One region of the Propionispora hippei DSM 15287 genome, then DNA from elsewhere that is predicted to be linked to it. Evidence: riboswitches for the same ligand, from Rfam matches in the RefSeq annotation. Region 1 holds a riboswitch; each other region holds the start of a gene.

What was found. Region 1 has a riboswitch for cyclic di-GMP ahead of F3H20_RS08160 (tetratricopeptide repeat protein). Riboswitches for the same ligand answer to the same signal wherever they lie in the genome.
Region 2: another riboswitch for cyclic di-GMP. It lies ahead of F3H20_RS00685 (hypothetical protein); the one in region 1 lies ahead of F3H20_RS08160 (tetratricopeptide repeat protein).
Region 3: another riboswitch for cyclic di-GMP. It lies ahead of F3H20_RS17130 (hypothetical protein); the one in region 1 lies ahead of F3H20_RS08160 (tetratricopeptide repeat protein).

What each region holds. Positions count from the first base shown of each region.
Region 1 is NZ_FQZD01000011.1:113,773-121,115, forward strand. It holds gene F3H20_RS08145 (PTS transporter subunit EIIC) at 1-1,183, shown strand, start outside; gene F3H20_RS08150 (glycoside hydrolase family 68 protein) at 1,186-2,193, shown strand; gene F3H20_RS08155 (QueT transporter family protein) at 2,369-2,815, shown strand; cyclic di-GMP riboswitch class I at 2,916-3,001, shown strand; cyclic di-GMP riboswitch class I at 3,178-3,262, shown strand; gene F3H20_RS08160 (tetratricopeptide repeat protein) at 3,395-5,698, shown strand; gene pgaB (poly-beta-1,6-N-acetyl-D-glucosamine N-deacetylase PgaB) at 5,720-7,343, shown strand, end outside.
Region 2 is NZ_FQZD01000004.1:126,376-133,718, forward strand. It holds gene F3H20_RS00655 (FAD-dependent oxidoreductase) at 1-1,087, shown strand, start outside; gene F3H20_RS00660 (hypothetical protein) at 1,099-2,064, shown strand; gene F3H20_RS00665 (hypothetical protein) at 2,111-3,454, opposite strand; gene F3H20_RS00670 (PilW family protein) at 3,481-3,966, opposite strand; gene F3H20_RS00675 (hypothetical protein) at 3,996-4,469, opposite strand; gene F3H20_RS00680 (prepilin-type N-terminal cleavage/methylation domain-containing protein) at 4,490-4,987, opposite strand; cyclic di-GMP riboswitch class II at 5,223-5,306, shown strand; gene F3H20_RS00685 (hypothetical protein) at 5,437-6,075, shown strand; gene F3H20_RS00690 (secretin N-terminal domain-containing protein) at 6,047-7,324, shown strand.
Region 3 is NZ_FQZD01000043.1:15,539-22,881, forward strand. It holds gene F3H20_RS17110 (AEC family transporter) at 1-196, shown strand, start outside; gene F3H20_RS17115 (histidinol phosphate phosphatase) at 699-1,475, shown strand; gene F3H20_RS17120 (DUF1858 domain-containing protein) at 1,595-2,551, shown strand; gene F3H20_RS17125 (hypothetical protein) at 2,596-3,264, shown strand; cyclic di-GMP riboswitch class I at 3,543-3,627, shown strand; gene F3H20_RS17130 (hypothetical protein) at 3,681-3,917, shown strand; gene F3H20_RS17135 (hypothetical protein) at 4,197-4,865, shown strand; gene thiD (bifunctional hydroxymethylpyrimidine kinase/phosphomethylpyrimidine kinase) at 4,970-5,770, shown strand; gene thiE (thiamine phosphate synthase) at 5,767-6,393, shown strand; gene F3H20_RS17150 (DUF4870 domain-containing protein) at 6,532-6,882, opposite strand; gene F3H20_RS17155 (type III PLP-dependent enzyme) at 7,229-7,343, shown strand, end outside.

The DNA.
Region 1 (7,343 bases):
CATTCTGGGTACAGGCGTTGTGCTGGACGTGTATCATGAAATGCAGCACCAGTTGTCATTGGGAAATCAGGCAGACCAGGCTGCCGATATTCGACCGGTTGGCCTGCCTGGGTACATGAAGCGGCTTGCCAATGTGTTTTTGCCGTTAATTCCCGTATTGGTAGGCAGCGGCATGCTGATGGGAATTAACTCCCTGCTGCAACGGCTTGGTGTAGTCAGTGTAGATAATCAGGTTTCGCAATTATTACAGCTTTTTGCCAGTTCGGTCTTTGTATTTTTACCTGTGCTGGTTGGTGTGACCGCGGCGCGGGAGTTTGGCGGGACACCGCTCTTGGGCGGTGCGGCGGCAGGGTTGTTAATGCACTCGTCGCTTGAACAACTGCATTCTTTAGCAGTCGGTGGGATTTCACCGTCGCTGCAGCGCGGCGCCGGCGGCGTGATAGCGGCTCTTTTGGTGGTTTGGTTTATGAGTCTTGTGGAAGGAATCCTCCGCCGCAAGGTCCCCCAGGCATTGGCGTTGATATTGACGCCAATGCTGACACTGGTTGTCACCGGTTTTGCCACGATTTTCATTTTACAGCCCTTGGGGGCGGCGATATCGGACAGTGTGATCAGCGTGGTTCTGTTTGCCATACATCAGGGCGGTTTTTTTACAGGTATGATGCTGGGGGCGGTATATTCCACCATTGTTACCACGGGAATGCACCAGGGACTTAATCCGCTTTATCTGGATATGCTGTCCAAGACAGGGGTTAATATGCTGCTGCCCATATTTGCCATGGCAGACACGGCACAGGCCGGCGCTGCCTTGGCTGTGTATTTTAAAACCGCTGACCGCCAGCTAAAACGGGTGATTGTCAACGCTCTTCCCGTATGCCTGTTAGGTATTACCGAACCTATCATGTTTGCCGTAAATCTTCCGTTAGTAAGGCCGTTTGCGGCTGCCGCTATTGGCGGCGCCTTAGGGGGCGGCTTCATTGCCATGATGCAGGTGAAGGCCATTAGTCTGGGCTTGTCGGCCCTGTCGCTACTGGCGATCATTCAGGAGGGTGATGTACTTTTATATGCTGCCGGCTTTATGATCGCTTTTGTCAGTGCGTTTAGTGCCGCCTGGATTTTAGGGATTCCCGATGGCCAAGCTGATCGGGAAAGAAAATTTTTGTCAGGGAAAGAGGATTCGTGAAGATGAATAAAACATATGCCCCTTGCGGGTATTTCTTATGGGATTTTTGGCTTTTTGCCGAAGCCGGCAAGTATCATCTGTACCATTTGCAGGCTCCCCTAAAACAGGATGCCCATTCGCGGCATAGCGCGGCCAGCGTCGGTTATGCCGTATCGGAAAACCTGAGGGATTGGCAGCCCCGGGGAACCGTGCTGGAGGCCAGTGAAAATCCGGCTGATTGGGACAGCGTGTCCATTTGGACCGGGTGCACAATAAAAAAAGACGGCCGTTACTATATGTTTTACACCTCCCGCTGCCGTCAGGAAGTATTGGAAAACGGGTATATGGGTCATACGCAGCGCATCGGGGTGGCTTGGTCAGAGGATTTGAAGCTGTGGCATAAGTATGAGTATAATCCGGTCTTGTCGGTCGGCGGCAGCGAGTATTATGAAAATCAGGCGGAGGCCTACAATCGCCACGAAGGCTGCCGGGACCCCTTTGTTATTTTAGACGAAACGGGCGGCACCTACTATATGTTTTTTACGGCAAGGGACAAGCGGGGTGAACCGCGCAGCCGTGGCTGCATCGGCCGGGCCAGGTCAAAGGATTTACTGAATTGGGAGCTGCTCCCGCCGGCCGCTTCCCCTCATACTTTTGTCGATATGGAGGTCCCCACGCTGCACCGGCACCAGGGTAAATGGTATTTATTGTTTGCCGTGAAAAAAGATTGGTACAGTCCGGCCCATCAGCAGGCTATTTTACCTGCAAAGCCGCAGACCGGTGAACTCTACCTCGTTGCCGACCGTCTGGACGGTCAGTTTGAGCCAATGGCTACGGACAATGTGATTAGTGGGACGGCGGATGGACTTTATACGGGACGGATTGTAAAAGACACGAAGGAACAAGATGTGTTCTTAGCCTGGGGCGTTGGTCCCGATGAAGGCTTTGCCGCGACCGAGGCTTCATACCGTCTGTCGCTTCCCAGACGGGTTCTATACGATGAACAAGGCAAAATGATGTTGGAAAAGTAGTCGGGTAGTTGGGGTGCTGCCGCTATGGATAACAAGGAGATTTCGCTGGTACTGCCGGCAAATTTTCCTTGTTTTTTAGTTCGGCAGACAGGATGCGGGACTGTGACAGAAGGACTATAGCCGAATTGGTCGAATAGGAGAGTGAAATATTTTATTTGTATGAGAAAGGATTAGTATGAATCAGAAAAAATTAATGAAGGCGGCGGTGATTGCCGCCATTTATGTAGTACTTTCGGTGGTATTTCAGCCTATTTCCTATGGTGTCATCCAATTCCGGATTGCCGAGGCGCTTACCGTGCTACCTATTTTGTATGGGGAAGCGGTGTGGGGGCTGTTTGTCGGCTGCCTGCTGGCTAATATGATTGGCGGCGCCGGAGTCATGGATGTGGTCTTTGGCAGTCTGGCCACACTGGCAGCAGCCTGGCTGACACGGCGCTTTAAAGAAAGCAAGGCCGCCTATATCTTCCCGGTGATCATTAATGCCGTCGTGGTCGGTGCTTATTTGGCTTATCTGTTTGACATGCCTTATTGGTCGGTGTTTGGCTCTGTCTTTATCGGTGAGGCCGTGGTCATTGGAACACTGGGGGTAATTTTGATTAAAGCCGCCCAAAGGATTCAGTAATTTGCCGTTGATGAATCGAGCTAGTTAGACTATAGTTGAATAAATGAAAAATATTTGCTATATTTGTGCAGTAAATGGATAGCATCGGCTGGCAAGAGCTAGCGGAATTGGGCAAACTTGTCAAAAATACAGGGAACCAAAGCCAGGGGTCTAAAACATTTTTGTTATGAAAGCCGGGTTGCAAAGTACGAAAGCTTTGTAATCCGGCTTTTTTTGTCTGTTGCAGTAAATGTTTGTCAATGGAAGAATAAAAATCCTGTTGACATAAATCGGAACACTTGTTAGAATGACTAATGTATTTATCTTGAATAAATGGGCTTTCATAGGAATTTAACCTGTTTAATACATATTGATAATGGTATATATATAGCGGGCAAACTTGTCGAAAGGCGGGGACGCAAAGCTCAGGGTCTAAAACATTTTTGTTATGACAGCCGGGTTGCAAAGTGTCAAGAACTTTGTAATTCGGTTGTTTTTTGTTTTTGAAGGTGCATTTTGCCGGTGCCAGGTGGGCGGGATGGGAAACACGCACTTCGATCGTGAAAGCGAAAGATAAAAGCTATTGTTAGGGGAGTGTACATGAGGATCAAGCAAGTATTGGCATTACTTACTTTAGTGTTTTTTTTGGGAAGTGCGGTGTGTTATACATCTGTTATGGCAAAAGAGGAACCGCTACCGGACACGCTTGGGCAATCAACTGAAATGTCCTACCAGAACCGGGATGCGGCACGGGAATATGCGGTTACTTTAGCAAGGGGCGGAGAGTATCGGCCGGCTTTGGCGATACTGGAAAATTTAATGGTTGACCATGAGACGGAAGCGGATATTGTATTCGATTATACCGTCGTTGCAGTTTGGGCCGGAGAATATACAAAAGCGGTTCAGTTGTATGAGGAACGAATAAAGTCGTTCCCGGCCGTACCTGATTATGTGAGAATCAACGTGGCTCAGGCGTATTTCAAGACCGGCCATTTTAACGACGCCTGGCAGCTATATCATCAATCGGCTATGACAGGAAATAGGAAGGCTCGGTTGTGGGAAGCGGAAAGTCTGGTACATACGGGGAGTTTTGATGAAGCGGAGCGTATTTATTCGATCCTGCTGGAAGAACAACCTGACAACTTAGCTGCTTACAGTGGCAAGGCTAATATATTACTGGCACGCGGTGATGCAGACGGGGCGGCTAAGTTAATAGAAACTGCCCTAGCTTCTGTCGATGGATGGAATGACCCGGCATTAAAAGCTTCTCTGCTAACGTTGCGTGGCGAGATGGCGGCTCAATTTATTAGACATGATGCGTACCGGCAGGCTATTGTACTGTTACGGCCTACAATCCGTGATAAAAGTGCGACGGTTCAGATGCAATGTGACTACGTGCTGGCATTGTTTTTGTACGGTGATTATACAACTGCAGTTAAAGAAGGGACGCAGCTATGGCCCAATTACCGGGAGATTCCTGCCTATGGACGGCGCGCGCTGGCGGACTCTTATTTGCGGCTCTATCTGCCCCAACAGGCCATAGGTATTTATTGCAGCATTTTAGAGCAGGGGGAAAGCTTACCCAGCGATAGGCACAGCCTGGCTTATGCGTACATGCTGACAGGCTCTAAGGAAAAACAGGCGATGGTATTGTATCGGGAACTTATCAATATGGCTGCAGAACAGGCTATGGTCATTACCGGGGATGCCGATTCATTTTTTGCAATGGGACGGTACGAGGCGGGGAAAAAGCTGTACCAGGCCATAATCCATACCTATCCCGATTATGCGGCGTTTCGCCAGCAGTTTGCTGCGGTACTTTATCGCCAGGGGCTGATCAGAGAAGCTTACGAACAATATCTGTCGTTGGCTGCTTTGCCGGGGACACAACCTGCCGCCAATAGCGGGATTGTTAATACGGCTGTGCCGGGAGGCGATTATTATTCTGCCAGGCAGGCCGTGACAGGTTTGGACAGGTATAGTGCGAATCCAATGACGGCTCAGGCGCTGAGGACCTTTGAAGAACGCTGGCAGGGCAGCCTGGCTGTTAACGCTACCGGCAGCAGAGATTATAAAGGAAATAAGGATCATCGCCTACAATTGACCGGCGAACAGCGGGTGACAGACCGGGTGGACATATTGGCAGGAATCGGCAGTACATGGATTTCTGACGGCCAGGGAGAAACCGTATTAAGAACAAACTCTGTTGGCGGACGATACACCGACATGAAACATATGGTACAGTTGTGGCTGGATCAGGGTCGTACTCACGGCAGGCTGGATGGGTATCACCTGACCACGAGTCGCTATTTTGGTGAACAAAGCAGAGTTGATTTTAGTATAAACCGCACACCGGTAATGGATGCAGAGGCACTGCCCAGTCATATGATGGCGACAGAGTATCAACTGGCGTATAACCGGCAAATTGGACTTAAAGACAATCTGTCTGTCATGATGGCAGCCGCAAATTATTCGGACCGCAACCGGCGGCACGATATAAACCTGGACTGGGACCATGTGATGGTTGATACCGGAGCAAAACAACTGTCTTGGTTTGGTTATGCCGACAGAACAGGCTTTAAAAAACAGATGATTGATGGGGTGGAGCCGGTTTACGAAAGTCCCCGTTGCCGGGAAGCCTATGGTCTTGGCCTTCGTCAGCGCTGGAATTTTACCAAGCATTATTGGGAAACTTCCTTTGAGATAGGAGTAGGGCGTGATCGGCCGGAGCCGATGGATACCAGTACTTCGCTTCGGACCGAGTATGGTTATCATATTTCCCGTAATCAGGCACTTACTGTTAGTGTAGAATATGGATTGCGTACCGGTTATTCAACCGGTACAGGCGGAAAACCGCAGTTTTCTGACCGCCAATACAATGTGAGCTACCAGCTTTCCTGGTAGGCAGGGGGAGTTATGGCTATTATGAACAAAAAAATTACTGGTGTCCTTGTTTTTTGCATGCTAATTCTGTTGATTTGCCCTCCTTCCCTGGCTAATGCCAAGGCGGTTCTTGTATTGTGTTATCATAATGTAACCGACCAACCGGGGCAGGATATATATGCTGTAACACCGGCAAATTTAAAAAGTCATTTGACGTATTTAAAAGAACAGGGGTATACGCCGATCTCACTTAAAGAATATATTGCCGCCAGCCAAACCGGTGCCGCATTACCGGATAAACCGGTGCTGCTCACGTTTGATGACGGGTATCAGTCGGTGTATACCAAGGTGTTTCCATTACTGAAAGAATATCGTTATCCCGGAATGATAGCCATTGTTACTTCCTGGCTGGATTATGCGCCGGCTGAACTCGGACCGCTGGTAACCTGGCAGCAAATAAGGGAAATGGAGGGTTCCGGCTTAATCGACGTAGCCTCTCACTCCCATGACATGCATCGTTTTACTGTGATTACCCCTCAGGGTGATCGTGGCCCGTTATTAAGCAGGCTGCAATATAAAAACGGCCGGTATGAGACGGTTGACGAGCAGCGTGAGCGGGTAAGGCGGGATTTACATGAATCCCAGGCTGCTTTTAACAAGGAATTGGGTCATACGGTGCAAGCCGTGGTCTGGCCTTATGGCGCCTATACGCCATCTGCCGTCACAGATGCACTGCAAGAGGGCTTTGAAGCCTGTTTTGCCTTAAATGATGGAGTAAACCCTCCGGGAAAGCAGGCCCTGCAGGCAGCTAACCGCCTGATTATAACAGGTAATCCGTCGAAAGAGCATTTTGCCAGTTTACTCAAGGTCAATAGTGAAAATACCAAGATCCCGGTTAAAGCAATACAACTGGACCTGGATATGATTTACGACCCCGGCAGCGCAGTTCAAACAGAAGCAAATCTGAATCTGGCAATAGAACGGATTCGCAGCTCAGGAGCAAATACCATTTATTTGCAGTCGTTTAGTGATGAGGACGGATCGGGTAATATCAAGAGTGTCTATTTTTATACGAAAGAGGCACCGGTCAAGGCTGACTTATTTTCTCACGTAATTGGCCGGTTGCGGGAAGAGGGAAGGTTCAGTATTTATGCGTGGTTTCCCACTTTGGCGGCTCAATGGCTGCTGGAGGAATCGCCGCAAGATGCCGTTGCAGCCTATGATGAAAAAAACAAGGGCTGGTATCGGCGGGCGACTCCTTTTAGCTCCCGGGTGAGCGACCGGCTAAGTTCCCTGGTTGCCGATTTGGCAGCTTATAATGATATCGATGGCATTTTGTTTCAGGATGATGTATATTTAAATGATTTTGAGGATTTTTCACCTGCTGCGGGCTGGGCATTCAAAGAACAGACTGACTTTGAACTGACGCCGCAATTGCTCAAGGAAAGACCGGAGCTAAATGAGCGCTGGATTCGTTTGAAAACGGATACACTAACCGGACTGACTGTGAGGCTTTGGGAAACAGCCGGAAGTTACCGTCCTAACCTTGGCAGTGCCCGCAATATATATCCCATTGTGATCACCAATCCGGCAGCCGAAGAATGGCTGGGCCAGAATTACGAACAATATCTTAGGACATATACCTATACGGTAATTATGGCCTATC
Region 2 (7,343 bases), on a different contig from region 1:
TTTTTTTGTGGCCATGGATGCCAACAGCCGTCACCGGGGCATCAGTTTTCCCGGTCATAGCCATGCTTCGCTGTACGATGTAACCACAATGGAACCACTGGTGAAAAAGATATTGCAAAATTATGGCGTGGAACTTCGGATGATGAACCGGGTGGTGGACGTCCAGAAATACGGCAAGAAGATACAGGCTGTAATGCTGCATAGCGGTGAGGTGATCAAAGGCGATGCCTTTGTCGATACGACCGGAACAGCAGGTTCGATGGGCAATTGCCTGAAATACGGCAACGGCTGTGCCATGTGTGTACTCAGGTGCCCCTCGTTCGGGCCCCGGGTTAGTCTGGCGGCCAAGGCTGATGTAAAAGAGATTATGGGACAAAGAGCGGATGGTTCCTATGGCGCGATGAGCGGTTCCTGTAAATTGAATAAGGATTCCCTGAGTGAAGAAATCCGGGGCAAACTCGATACCGACGGTGTAGCGATTGTCCCGATCCCGGAAAAGCTGCGCAAAAAGAATTCGCTGACGAAGAAAGCCTGTTCCCAGTATGCGTTACCGGCGTTTGCCGAGAATCTAGTTCTTCTGGATACGGGCCATGCCAAGCTGATGACATCCTATTTCCCGTTAGAAGATTTAAGGGCTATACCCGGCTTTGAAAGTGTCCGTTTTGAAGACCCTTATGCCGGTGGCATGGGAAACTCAATGCGCTATCTCGGTATTGCTCCCTGCGATGATTCTCTAAAAGTGGAGGGTGTCGATAATTTATTTTGTGCCGGAGAAAAATCCACCATTCTGGTAGGTCATACGGAAGCTGTACTTACCGGTCTATTGGCCGGCCACAACGCCGTGAGGTATTGTCTGGATATGAGGTATCTTACTTATCCGCGCAGCTTGGCAGCCGGTGATTTTATTGCTTTTAGTCATGAACAGATGTTGTCGGAAGAGGGTAAAAAGGTCCGGTATACCTTTTCCGGCGGGGTATATTTTGCCAGGATGCAGGAACTGGAATTGTACTCGATTAACCGGGCGGAAATTTCCGAGCGTATTGCCAGCGCCGGACTGACCGATATTTTTAACGGCTGTCTGGTCTAAGGAGGCGAAATATGCGTAATATACATTTAAGGTGTATTGACCTTAACTCCAAGTATTGTCCCTGCCTGTTGGCACAGACCAATAACTGTGTTTTTTGCAGTCAGTTAAGAGGAGAAAATACCTGTGACTGTAACTGGTGCGGCGTTTGCGTGCTATACGAAAAATTCTGGCAAACCGCAGTGGAGGGGCAGGGAGAGAAGGTCCTGAGCCGCTTGGAGGAAGAGACAGAATATACTATTGTCAAGGCTATGGCGGATCATATGTATATTCTGGAGTTTCCCGTATCGGCGCTATTGGCTGAACAATTGCAGAAGACAGGGTCCTTTGTTTTTTTACGTAAGCCTGATGATCCACAGTTTTGCCAGTTTCCGGTAGGAATTATGGATGTCACGGCCAATAAAATCAAAGTGGCCATTGAAGTGGTCGGTCCTAAATCGGGCCGGATATTCTGGAAGGGTAACCGGCGTTTAACCGTGAAGGGGCCCTATTATAACGGAGTCTTTGGCCAGCCCTGGATTGAGAACCTTACCGGTGGCCGAGTGCTGGTGGTAGCCGGCGGCATTGGCCAGGCACCGGCATTGCCATTGGTTAAAAAGCTGGTGGAAAATAAGAATCAGGTAATCGCCATTTTGGCGCCGGGTAAAGTAAAAACGCTGTTTATTGAAGAAGAACTGCGACAATTGGGTGTAACTGTTGAGCCGGTGCGTTCTATGCGGCAAAACGGCATGAAACGCCTGGAGGAAACCATCCGTGGTAAAATCGATCTGGTAGTCAGCGCCGGCCCGGACGAACAGCATCAGGCCGTCATCGCCGCCATGCAAGCCGCCGGTATCAATATCCCCATGGCAGCCACCAACAACGCCACCATGTGCTGCGGTGAAGGCATCTGCGGCAGTTGCGAGAAGGAAAGTAAGAACGGGGAAAAATTAAAGCTCTGCAAGGTGCAGAGCGACGTGGAAAGTGTTTTGGGAGAATAAGAAGGGGAATCATTCAACCGACAGTTGAATGATTCCCCTTTGAACGTTATGGCTTTTGTATTTCCCAGCTACGCAAAGAAATAGCTCCCGGAGCATTTTTTAGATTACTAAACTTAGCCTGAGCTTCCCAAACACGCAAGCCGGTTTGTCCATAGCCGGGATCTTTCGCAAAGTTGTATTTCGTAGACCGATCGACAAAACGCAGGATTTCTAAGCCGTCAATGTAGATGCGGTGAATATAGTTCTGACTGCCGTTAACTACTACTGGTTTAATGTCGATCGTCAAAATGTGGTCTTGATTAAGCATTTGGTTGCTGGAAGTATTATTGGCTTTTAGTTTATTAAGTTCCGCCATGACGGTACTCATCTGAACCGACATAATATCCTTTTTATAAGTTGTATCAGTACTTTCGTTATCCAGCGTAATGAAAGAGCCGGTTGCCGGGTTACTGGTGGTTTCATTTAGAATAAGCGTCGTAGTATTGGTCCAGGTAGTTTTATTCGTATTGGCCGTGTTCCAGCTGGCAGAAGCATTAGAGCTTTGCCAGGATTGGTTGCTATAGCCATCCGCCGTAGTACCCCCGATAATCTGCTCATTATACCAGGGATATTGCTGACTGGTAGCATCAGCCACTACCTTTTTTACTAAAATTTGATCAGGTGTTAGTCCAGGATCATATTGCAGTACATAGGCGGACATATCATTAGGCGTACCATTGGCAAGGTAGTAAATTCCATAACCCGTATCATTCGGGTGACTAGGATTAGTGCTGTTAAGATTGATTTTATAGTGGTAAGTAATACCCTTTGCGGCGTAATCAGCATCCCCGTTAAACAGAATCTGATAATAGTCACTGCTGCTTGGTGCCGTCGCGACTCCATTTATTGTATCAACAGTCCAAGGGGCATTATTGGAAGCATTTCCTCCCTGGACAAATTCCGTTAAGGAAACCATGGGAGAAACCAATAAATAAGCTTCTGTAATTGCTTTACTGTTGCCTGAGCGCCCGACAGAGGTAATTTTATAATAAGAATCGGTGTTTTTAACACCGGACGGCAAATTAGCAGTTATTCTTGTAAGACTTATGGTAAAAGTGGGAGAATTGCTGTCAGTACTATCTACGGAAATTGCGGAAGTGTTAAGTTTTGTTGTGTCCCAAATGTAATTTGTTGTGCTTGTATTTTGTACGGCATTCATCCAAGTATAACGTATGCCGGCTTCGGCCGCTGCTTTTGCCTTGATATTATCACCATAGCCAAAACCGGTAAGGCGGCTCAGACCGTTGGCAGAGAGCGACAGATAAGTGGTGGCCATTGCTGCCAGCAGTACCATGGTAGTAATAGCTATAAGTGACGCTGCACCTGTTTGATTGGTAAAAATCCGGCGCAAGGTAATTCCTCCTGTTCCATAGCGTGTTAGTTATTTAAAAGAAATACTGTGCGTGTTAACTGAGTGGTATGACTACCATCGGTGAGCGATAAGGTAATCGTTATGTTTTCCCCGTTAAGACCGGACTGAAAGCTGGCGCTGATGATTTGAACCAGACTGCCGTTCGTTAAGGGGTATTGAGTACCTGAGCCAATTTGGCGGCGGAGTTCATTATTGACTAATGAATACGTAATATTTCCGGCTATGTCGCTACGCTGAAATACCAAGGTGGCAGCAGTACTGTTATTTGCCGGAGTAAGAATTGTAGAGGCTGGAGCGATGTCTTTAGCCATTAGATCCAAGGCCCAGCGGCCTTCTTGCAGCATGTGATTGGTGGAGGTTCCATTGGCTATGGTTTTGGTAGTATTAGCAAAAAGAGGAACGATGGCTGCTAAAATAATTAGCATGACAGCCATTCCTATTAAAATTTCAGTTAAAAAGAAGCCCTGCTTGTTTTTATATCGTTTTATCATACTGAATGAAGCACCTCTATGCTAAATAATCAGGTTGAACTAGGTTGGTTATTGCGAATATAGTATTTAATAAGCGCTACTTGCTTTGTGTTATTACTCCAGGAAACTATGATTTTTACCTGGGCTAGACGGTTCCCGGCATTGGCAGCTGAACTAACTTTTCCATAGATAGAAACTGTTGCTCCCGGCAATGAAGAAAGTGAATTCCTTGCATTTGCCAAATCATTATAAACAACAGTATTCGAGCTGGAAATGTCAATGGCTTGGTAGCTGGTCACCGTAGAGGGGACCAGTGTGGCCCAGTTGGCGATACTTAAGCTTTGTAAAGCGTCTCCGTAACTAGCGGCAATTTGGTAAGCACGGGACTGTTCGCTGTTAACAGAGTAGGTTTTAACCCCCATAGTAACCAGGCTGACAATAGAAATTAGCGCAACACTGGTAATTAAAACACCGAACAGAGAATCCAGCAGCAAAAAACCTTTTTGATTTTCGATTATTTTCATATGATTACCCCAATATAATGTTATATTTCTTCTGTGCGGTAAGCGGGAGTGGAAGATGTATCAATGCGAATTCTTCCCGTCATGCGGGAAATAATAATTGTTTGTTTATTTTCAGTTTTAGGCAGTATGCTGCTTGTTAAAGTAACCATTGTAGCTGTATTAGTGGATAAATTACTCGGATTAAAGGCTAGTGTATTTCCATTTGACGAAGATAGTGTAATGCTGGAAGGTAAGGTCCGGGAGGAAAAGCCGGTGTTTGTCGACTGGTCGGTGATGATTTGATAAGAACCGGTAGCAAAAGTGATGTTAATGGCAGCGCTGGTGTCATCAATCGCTTTTTCCATAGATAACTGCTGCATCGTCCGGATGTCAGCGGCAAGTTGGCTGGTTGCCGTTGTTAAATCATTTTTGGCAATGCCATACCGGAGGTTTATCCCTGCAATCCCTGCCAGAATTCCTAAAATAGCAATAGCCACAAGCAATTCAATTAGAGCAAATCCCTTTTGTGAACGAAACAAACGATACCCTCCCTGCCTCCGGTAAATACGTGAACCTTGTTTTATTTCCATATCTACGTTTTATTTAATACTATCTATTTACATTTGACAATACTTTTTATGGAAATTTATTATACTTTATAGTTTTCAAAGTTATTTTTAATTATATCGACAAATTGTGGCAATTTTAGATGTTGACAAATGATCAAAAATGAATGATGATAATAATTGTGATAATTTGACGAGATCTATGCGTTTTTTACATGGAAGTGATGAATACTGGTTTGTATTTGGACGCTTGAACCAGTAGGAGCAGGTAGCGTAACCACCCATCTGAAATTTTCAGATGGTTTTCTTATTTTTATGGAGGATTTTATTGGGAGATTATCGAAGAAAAAAATGGCTTATTGAGTAATAATGGTAATTTGTTTAATTTTTTATTTTGCCAATAAAAGGCGGTGCGATCTTTATTGAATATAAAACAAGATATGTCTTCTTTATCGTCAAAAATCATTGCGACTCTTGCGATAGGTGTTATGGCACTTGCCCTATATTTAGTAGTTATCCCGGCTAATGAGGACAACCCTATTGCACCGACAGTCTCCAATGGCCAAAGTTCTAAAGTGGCAACGCAGAAAACAGCGGCAAAAGATTCTAATGAAACAAATGTAAGTTTTCCTGTTGTTGAGAAGCAGGGCACTGTTCGCAATCCTTTCGCTATTCCGCCGGAGTATATGGACAGCAAGGATAAGGGAACGGATAGTAAATTGCCGGTAACACAGCAACCGGTGCCGGATGCGGGGCAGGTGGCAGCCGGGATAAGTCCAGCAGCACTTGAATTACCTAAATTTAGTGTTACAGGTATAGTCAGCAGTGATGATGGGCAGCAACTGGCCGTCATTAATGATGGCAAGCACTCCAAGGCATACCGCCTGGGAGAACAGGTTGGTGCATATCAGGTAGAATCAATTATGTCAGACATGGTGGTGGTTTCTGGACCTGCCGGACAATTGACATTGCCGATCACTAATAATATAAAAACGGAAAAAAGCATGGCAAAAGAAAGGACAGGTAACGGGAATGATTCAACTCATAACGTGGCGCAATAAGCTAGTTGCTATAGTGGCAGTAGCCATACTTCAGATCTTTGTCATTTTGCCAGTAAGCTTTGCTAATCCGGAGTCGGTCAGTTTAAACTTTGTGCAGGAAGATATCCGGGTTGTGTTACATACGTTGTCATTGTTAAGTGGAGTCAATATGATCATTGATGAATCGGCAGCGAAGGAATCGCCAAATATTACAGTAAGATTGGACAATGTTTCATTGGATACCGCCATTGATTTAATAGCTCAAGCAAAGGGGCTGACCTATCATAAAGTAGATAATACAATTATTTTTGACCGGGCTGATGTGGCTGATTCGGCAGTTATTAAACTGCAGTATGTGACAGCGCAGGATATGAAGTCAACAATTGCTTCGGCGGCAGAAGGGTTAAAAGTGAAGCTGGATACTGATATTCCTTCTAATACTTTATTGGTCACCGGTTCATCGCTAGGTATTTCCCGGATAAAACAGATTGTCGATGAGTTGGATAAGCGACCGCAGCAGGTAGAACTGGAGGCTAAAGTGGTTGCTATCAGCAAGTCTGCCACTAAAGATTTAGGGGTGACCTGGAACTGGGATGAGACCCCCAAAACGTATGAGTACACGCCGGCAGGAACCAGTTATGATTCTACCACTGGTACAACAACAACTACTACCCAGCCTACAATTACTCGCCATACAAGCCTGGCCGATGGTTATCCGGGCATAATTCAATACGGAAGGGATCCGGACGGACATCCTTATGAATTTTATTATACGGCTAAAATCAATGCGCTTGTCAGCAATGGCAATGCTAAAATTTTATCGCAGCCCAAAGTTACGACAATTAACGGTAAACAAGCCCGCATACTTATAGGCGACAGGGTTCCGGTGCAGACTAATACGGTAGCTAATGGAACAACTTCCACTTCTACCACCTATGTGGATACCGGGATTAAGCTAACCTATACCCCCATTGTAGGCGCTGACGGACAGATTACCGCTAATGTAAAGACAGAAGTTAGTACGCCGCAATTGGTTTCTGATATCAAACAATATCAGATCACGACGCGGGAAGCGGAAACGAATGTACGAATGAAAGATGGGGAAACGATGGTGATTGGTGGTTTGATCGGCAGTCAGGAATCGAAGACATACACAAAAGTTCCCTTTTTGGGTGATCTGCCCATATTGGGAACACTGTTTAGAAGCGTCAGCAATTCTGGCAGCGAGTCGGAGATTGTTATATTCTTAACTGCCCATGTTGTTCAATAAAACTTAGTCGCTTGGTTAG
Region 3 (7,343 bases), on a different contig from region 1:
CCAGGTCACGATCGGCGACACGGTGGCCGATCATACGGCGCTGGTGCTGGCCAGCACGCCGCCGGCTATTAATTCAGTCCTTACCGCCAAGATTCACAATCTGAATGTGGATATTGCCATGGCCTCTTTCGTGGTTTTGACCGTGCTGTTTTTGGGAGTCGTCTATCCGGTGCTGTTTTTCTGGATCATGTATTGACAGGGTGTGAGTTTAGGGAAAAAGTCAGCCAATGGCGGACTTACACAGAAAATTAAGAAAAATAACACATAAAGTTTGCATTTGGGGTAGTAATTTGTATAGAAAATTGATATAATATTAACGAAGCAACGGAGCACAAAAGGGGGGTTAACCAGTGTTTTGGCGGACGCTGGTTAATTAGGGCGAAGCTCCGTTGCGCGGTTAACTTGTAAAAAGCGTACAACCCTTAACCGGTTGGCGTTTTCCGTCATCTGACGATGACCATAGATAAACCATTTCTTTTACCAATCAAGAAGTAAGCCTTGGCGGCAGCCAAGGCTTATTTTGATTTTCCGGCGGCAACTGACTGCGACAGGGTTCAGGTAGAATTGCACACCGCTCTGTTACTGGCGATCGGGGGATGGTACAATATAAATATAACTGTAAGAAAAGTGACGCTAGAGAACCGCCGGCTAAGCAGCCTGTTGGCAGGACAAGATGGCGGCAGAAGGAGGCTGAAACAATGTTGATAGATACCCATATGCACACCCGTTATTCCACCGATTCGGAAATGACCCTGGCGGAGGCGATAGCACGCTCGCAGGAGCTAGGTATCGGTATTACGATTACCGATCATATGGATTTGAATTATCCCAATCCGGGGGAGTTTGTGTTTGACCTGGGAGAGTATTGCAGCGAGTATGGACCTTACCGGAGTGATAAGCTGCTGCTGGGCGTAGAGTTCGGCCTGCGTATGGATTGTTTGGAAGCGACGCGGGAGCTGGCGAAGAGCTATCCGCTGGACTATATGATCGGCTCGATTCATGTGATTAATGACATTGATTTATATTGGGAATCCTTTTATCGCGGTCATAGCAAGCAGGAGGTCTATTCTCTTTATTTTGCCACCATGCTGGAATGTGTCAAAGCTCACGATTTTATTCACAGCCTGGCCCATATCGATTACATTTCCCGCTATGCCCGGTTTGCCGATACCCATGTCTACTATGACGAATGTAAGGAAGTCATTGATCCGGTGCTGGCCGTGCTGGCTGAGCGCGGGCAGGCGCTGGAGATCAATACCAAGCGGGTGCTGACACCGGAGTATATGGCGCTGTTGCTGCCGGTTTACCGGCGGTTTGCCGAGCTGGGCGGCCGGCATGTGACCATTGGCTCCGATGCCCACCGGGCCAGTGAAATTGGCCGGGATATGAAGACCGCTTTTGACTTTGCCGATTCCTGCGGCTTAAGGCCGGTTTATTTCAAAACGGGAAAACCTGAATATTTGGCGCGTGATTAGGGCTTGGTTACCGGATTCATTTATCGGGTATGATACATATCACATGGCTGGTTGATGCAGATCACATTTTTTAGATAAAGAAGCTGGTATGATAAGAGCAGATACAGGAGGATGATACTATGTTGCCAACAGGTGCGAACCTACAGAAAATATGGAACGGAAAGAAAACCTATGCTGTTACGCCGCATATTCCCGGCGGCTTTGTAAAAGCCGATGCTTTACGCAAATATGCCGATGTAGCGGAAAAATACGGTGCCACTCTGAAATTGACCTCGGCGCAGCGTATCATGATTACCGGGTTAAAGGCCGAGGAGGCGGAGCAGGTTTGGGCCGAGCTGGAAATGCAGCCGGCAATCGGCTTTGCCAATTGCGTGCGCAGTATAAAAATATGTCCGGGCATCGCTTTTTGCAAGCGGGGCAAGCAGGACAGCATCAAGCTGGGTCTTGAACTGGATAAACGGTATCACAAGAAGGAAATGCCCTCCCGCATGAAAATGGGAGTGGCCGGCTGTCCCAACTCCTGTGCCGAAGTGCATGTAAAGGACGTCGGATTGCTGGCAACTGATGCAGGCTGGAATGTATATGTGGGCGGCAGTGCCGGCTCGCATCCCCGTCTGGCCGATCTGCTGATTGAGGACCTGACGGCGGAGGAAGCGCTGCACATAGTGGACATTATTGTACGGTATTATCAAAAGAATGCCGATATTGAACGGGTCGGACAATTTATTGACCGGATTGGCTTAAAAAAATTCAAGGCCGATGTGCTGGCCGAATTCTACAAGGGCGTCAGCGAAACCACCGAACCGCTGGTCAGCCAGTCGGCTGCCGGGGAAAAAATCATTCCTGTGGCGGGCGGCCTGACCGAAGGAACGCTGGTGCTGGGTGACAAGATCACCGCCGACAGCGTGATCAGTGACATTATCCGGGTATATCCGCAAACGGTACCTGTCTTCCGCTCGTTTGGCATGGGCTGTCTGGGCTGTCCGTCCTCGACGGGGGAAGCGGTCCAGAAGGCGGCGGAAATACATGGGATCAAGGTGGATGAAATTCTGGCGGCACTGAACAAGGTTATATAGGCTTTTTTTACTACATTTCTTATCTTATGGCAGGAGGAATACAGATGAGTGCATTTTTAGGACATATTCACTATTGGCTATACAATAAGATCCGCTTGGTGATCAAACGGGAAGAACTGGTCTTTGCCAAAGCCCAGGAATGCTGCGGCGATACGGCGGAAGAACTGCGGGACCAGGTGTGGCAGACCTACGGGCAGCCACTGCCTGATGCCGATCTGGGTGATTTGATTGAGCACGGTAATATCCATGGCTGGCTGCAGCGGCAGATCAACCTGGCCGAGTCGAGAGAAGCGGCTTTGATTAAGGAATTGCTTGAGATTTGCGGCGGTGACGCCGAAGCGGCGATTTTCCGGGCTTTTGCCGAACATGGCGAGGGCTGCGGCCGTCATGCCGCCGAACAAAATAAATATGAAACCGACCGGGCTGACGGCATCTATCAGGCGCTGAATGATTACCTGCTGAACGGCATGCCCTGTGATCAGGCCGATGTCATGGTGGCTAACAGCGCTGATCAGGTCATCTGGAAGAGCGGCACCTGCCTGCAGGAACCCAACTGGAAACGGGTTGGTATCAGTGCTAAACCCATGAAAAAGTTATATCAGGAGTGGACACAAAATTTCGTCCGGGCAATCAATCCGGCCATGGAATACAGCCAGACTGCCGACACCGCTCAGGGCGAAGCCGTTAACCGGCACGAGATTAAACGGGTTTGATAAGCGATCTGAAGTCTAGGATATCGCTGAAGCGGAAAAACAGCCACCAGGCTGTTTTTTTGTATGATTATTTGGCAGTCTGCTGGACGTGCACAAAATAATTCCGATGATTCCTTCCAAGACACGGATAAAACGAGTATAATAAAACATAGAAAGAGTAGATAATTGGCAAAGAAAAAGTCTTTTTGTCGAATTATCGGCAGTAGGACTGAAGCGCTACCTTTTTTAGTTATTTTAGACAGTGTCCCAAAGCAAGAAGTTATGAATTGATCATATAGATAACCTTTTAGCAAACCTTCTTAAAGGAAGGGACGCAAAGCCATGGGTCTAAGGATGTAAATCTATGATAGCCAGGTTGCATAAAGCACCGGCTATTTTTTATTTTTTATCAGCCGCGAGGGAAGCTTGTTCCCCATATGGATAAGGAGATGGAGACATTGGCTGTAGGAAAATGTTCTTGTGGCAGCAAGCAGTATGAAGAGGTTGATATAACGCCGGCGGGAGCTCAGAAGAAGCGATCCTTTACCCGTTGCAAGCGCTGCGGCTTAGTTGTGGCGGGACAGGGAAACTGGCCGGAGGAAGAAGAGACGGGGCTGGTAAGCCATTGGGTAAGAGTCTTGCGGGAAAGTATGGGCTCCATCCTGCGGGCATAATCGCCCGAATTTGGGCAAGGGGACGGTTCGGGCGATTCTCATGAGCCGTTGCCGGAATCAGCGATTATGGCAGCCTTGCAACCGTCAGGCAGGGCCTTAGCTTAGCAGGAAAACGGCAGCAAACAGGGAACTATTACTAGTGGCCAATAAGCTGGGTCATTTCGTTAATTTAATAATACACCCAAACAAACGGATACTTCGTCTGCCTGTTTATGCCGGACTTTCCCGGTCTGGCTGAGGTGGGGTTTAGGAAAACCAAAGGAGATGGATAGCTTGGATATGCCTGCGATAATACAGGATGCGTTCAGCAGCGGCTTCTCGCTGCCGTCGGCGGCCAGCGCGGTGCCGGACATGACGCAGACAGTTGCTACAATAAAGGAAGTATGGGATGCCCAAACTTTTTCCGACATGGTCAACGGACAGGTCCATGTGCCTGATGATGTAATCAATCAGGCGCTGGCATCGATGCTGGAGCCCGGCGGACCGGTTACAGAAATGAAGGTTACGTCGCTAAAAAATCACCAGCTTAGAATTGAAGCGAAGACGGTCAAGGAAGGGCGGGTCGTGCTGGTCTGCACGGTGGAGCAATTAGTACATAATCAGGATCAATCGCTGCTAACACTGAAGGTAACTGATAAAAAGCTGCCGGACAAGCCCTTCGTGTCGTGGATTTTTTCACGGGTCAGTCTGGCCATGGTGAGCAAGGTTGTGGGACACCTGGATCCCTCCTACGGGTTAGATGTCAATATTCATGGGAATACTGTCACCATTGATTTTCGCCAGGCGCTGTACAATTCGCGGCTGGGCAATTTGGAGCTGTTCGGTTACCGGCCGGTGGATTATCTCACCGTGTATTCGCTTACGCCGCAGGACGGCTTTTCTGATATCAGCACTAACCTAGCGTTGCCGGAGCAGATAAAAACAATGATTAAAAATGTTTGGTTGTAGGGTGTGCTTTTAAATGAACGGAAGGAGCTAGGGCACAAAAAGCGCTGCCAGGGTTGCTTCGGATAGTGTTAAAACCACACCTTAAGACGGGAGGACAATCTGGTATGAAAAAAGTATTAACCATCGCCGGCTCGGATAGCAGCGGCGGCGCCGGCATCCAGGCTGACTTAAAAGCCTTTTCCGCCCAGGGCGTGTTCGGTATGAGTGTTATTACCGCCGTAACGGCGCAAAATACGCAGGGCGTACTGGCGGTGCAGGACATTGAGCCGGAAATCATCGCCAAGCAGATCGAAGCGATTTTTGAAGATATTGAGGTGGATGCCGTTAAAATAGGCATGGTTTCCCGGCCTGTGACCATCCATACCATTGCCGCCAAGCTGCGCCAGTACCAGGCGGTTAATGTGGTACTCGATCCGGTCATGGTGTCCAAAAGCGGCTATCATTTGCTGCAACCGGAAGCCCAAGCGGCCTTGGTGCAGGAATTGCTGCCTCTGGCGGCACTGGTTACACCCAACATTCCCGAGGCGGAAGTGATTGCCGGGATGAGCATTCATAATCTGACGGATATGGAAGAAGCCGCCCGGCGGATACACCGGCTGGGGGCGGCCTGCGTTCTGGTGAAGGGCGGGCATTTGCCGGATGACGCCACCGATATTCTGTATGACGGCAGCCGTTTTGAATATTTGGCGGCCAAACGGATTGCCACCAAGAATACTCATGGCACCGGTTGTACCTTGTCTTCAGCGATTGCAGCCAATATGGGCAAGGGCTGCGCGGTGACCGAAGCGGTGAAACGGGCCAAGGAGTATATTACTATTGCGATCGAACATTCGCTGGCTATTGGCAAAGGGGTAGGGCCAACCCATCATTTTTACGAGTTATATCGGAAGGCGGGGCTGGAATGAAAGACATTGACTATTCTTTGTATCTGGTGACTGACCGCCGGCTGGTCGGCGGGAAGGATTTTTACCAAAGCCTGGGAGAGGCCCTGGCCGGTGGGGTAACGTTGCTGCAGCTTAGGGAAAAGGAAGCCTCGTCGGCCGAATTCTATCGGATTGCGCTTAAGGTCAAGGAAATTTGCGGCCGTTACGACGTGCCGCTCATTATCAATGACCGGCTTGATATTGCCCTGGCCGTTGATGCCGACGGACTGCACATTGGGCAGCAGGATTTACCGCTGTCTGTGGCCAGAGGGCTGCTTGGCCGGGACAAGCTCATTGGCGTGTCGGCGACTACGCTGGCTGAGGCGCAACTGGCCGAAGCAGATGGCGCCGATTATCTGGGGATCGGGGCCATGTACCCGACAGGCACCAAATCGGATGCCCGGGCGGTGAGTCTGTCAGAACTGACCGCTATCCGGAAAAATGTAGCCATTCCGGTTGTAGCGATCGGCGGGATCGGAACGGCCAATGTGACGGAAGTCATGGGGACCGGCATTGCCGGCGTTTCGGTTGTTTCAGCCATATTGGCCCAGGACGATGTCCGTGCGGCAGCGCAGCACCTGCGTCAATTGATCATAACGGCATAATAACAAAACGGCTGTTACGCTATTCTTAGCGTAACAGCCGTTTTAGTTCTACTGGGGCAATGCCCAAAGAACAGCAAGCTATTTCCCCTATATGCAGGCTGTGTGAATAAAAGCATTTTGCGACAGCCTTCTTTGGGACTACAGTTTGTTGACAAAGCGCTGAATTAAGGGATACTCATACAACTGTCCGTCAACTGCCCGGACTGCGGCGATAACCGAGGTGACAAGCAGCAGCAGCCAGAAAATGGCCAGGACGGGCACCAGTAGAAAACCGATCAGCAAAGTGCATAATAAGCCGGTAATTGCTGAAAATACCAGAATAACCAAGTGAGCAACCAGAGCTTGTTTGGCATGTTCGTAAACAAAGTAATCCTCTCGTTTAAGCAGAAAGATCACCAGGGGAGCGACGATAAAACCCAGGCCGCCAAGCAGGTAGGCCAGATGGGCTAATACAGCCAGCAGTTTTTGTTCGCCGGTAATGTCGTTCATCGGAAAATACCTCCTAATTAGTTCCTATTTGAAAGAGTAACCAAGAATGGCGCAAAAAGCGCTCTCAGGGAACGCTGCGGATCGTTTAAAAACATGCTCTGGGCAGAACTGTTTACTATATAGTATGGCAAATTAGCCGCCGGTTGTATAGTAGTCTGTACGAAAAAGGCAATGCCGTGAGAACCCAGCGGCGGCGCGGCGACAAGGACTGCATATTTAATGAGTCTGCTGCATAAATAATTATTTTCATTTTTGCTTAATTTATTATTGCACTTTCACCTGATTATGATAAAATCATATCGTTGCGTTTTAGCGCGTCGTACAATACGAAAGGTAGGAGAGGATAATGGAAAAAACATTCAAATTGTCCCAGACGGCAGTGGAAAGGCTGGCGGAGAATTATGGGACGCCGCTTTTAATTTTGTCGTCAGAGCAGATTAAGCGAAATTACAATATGCTGG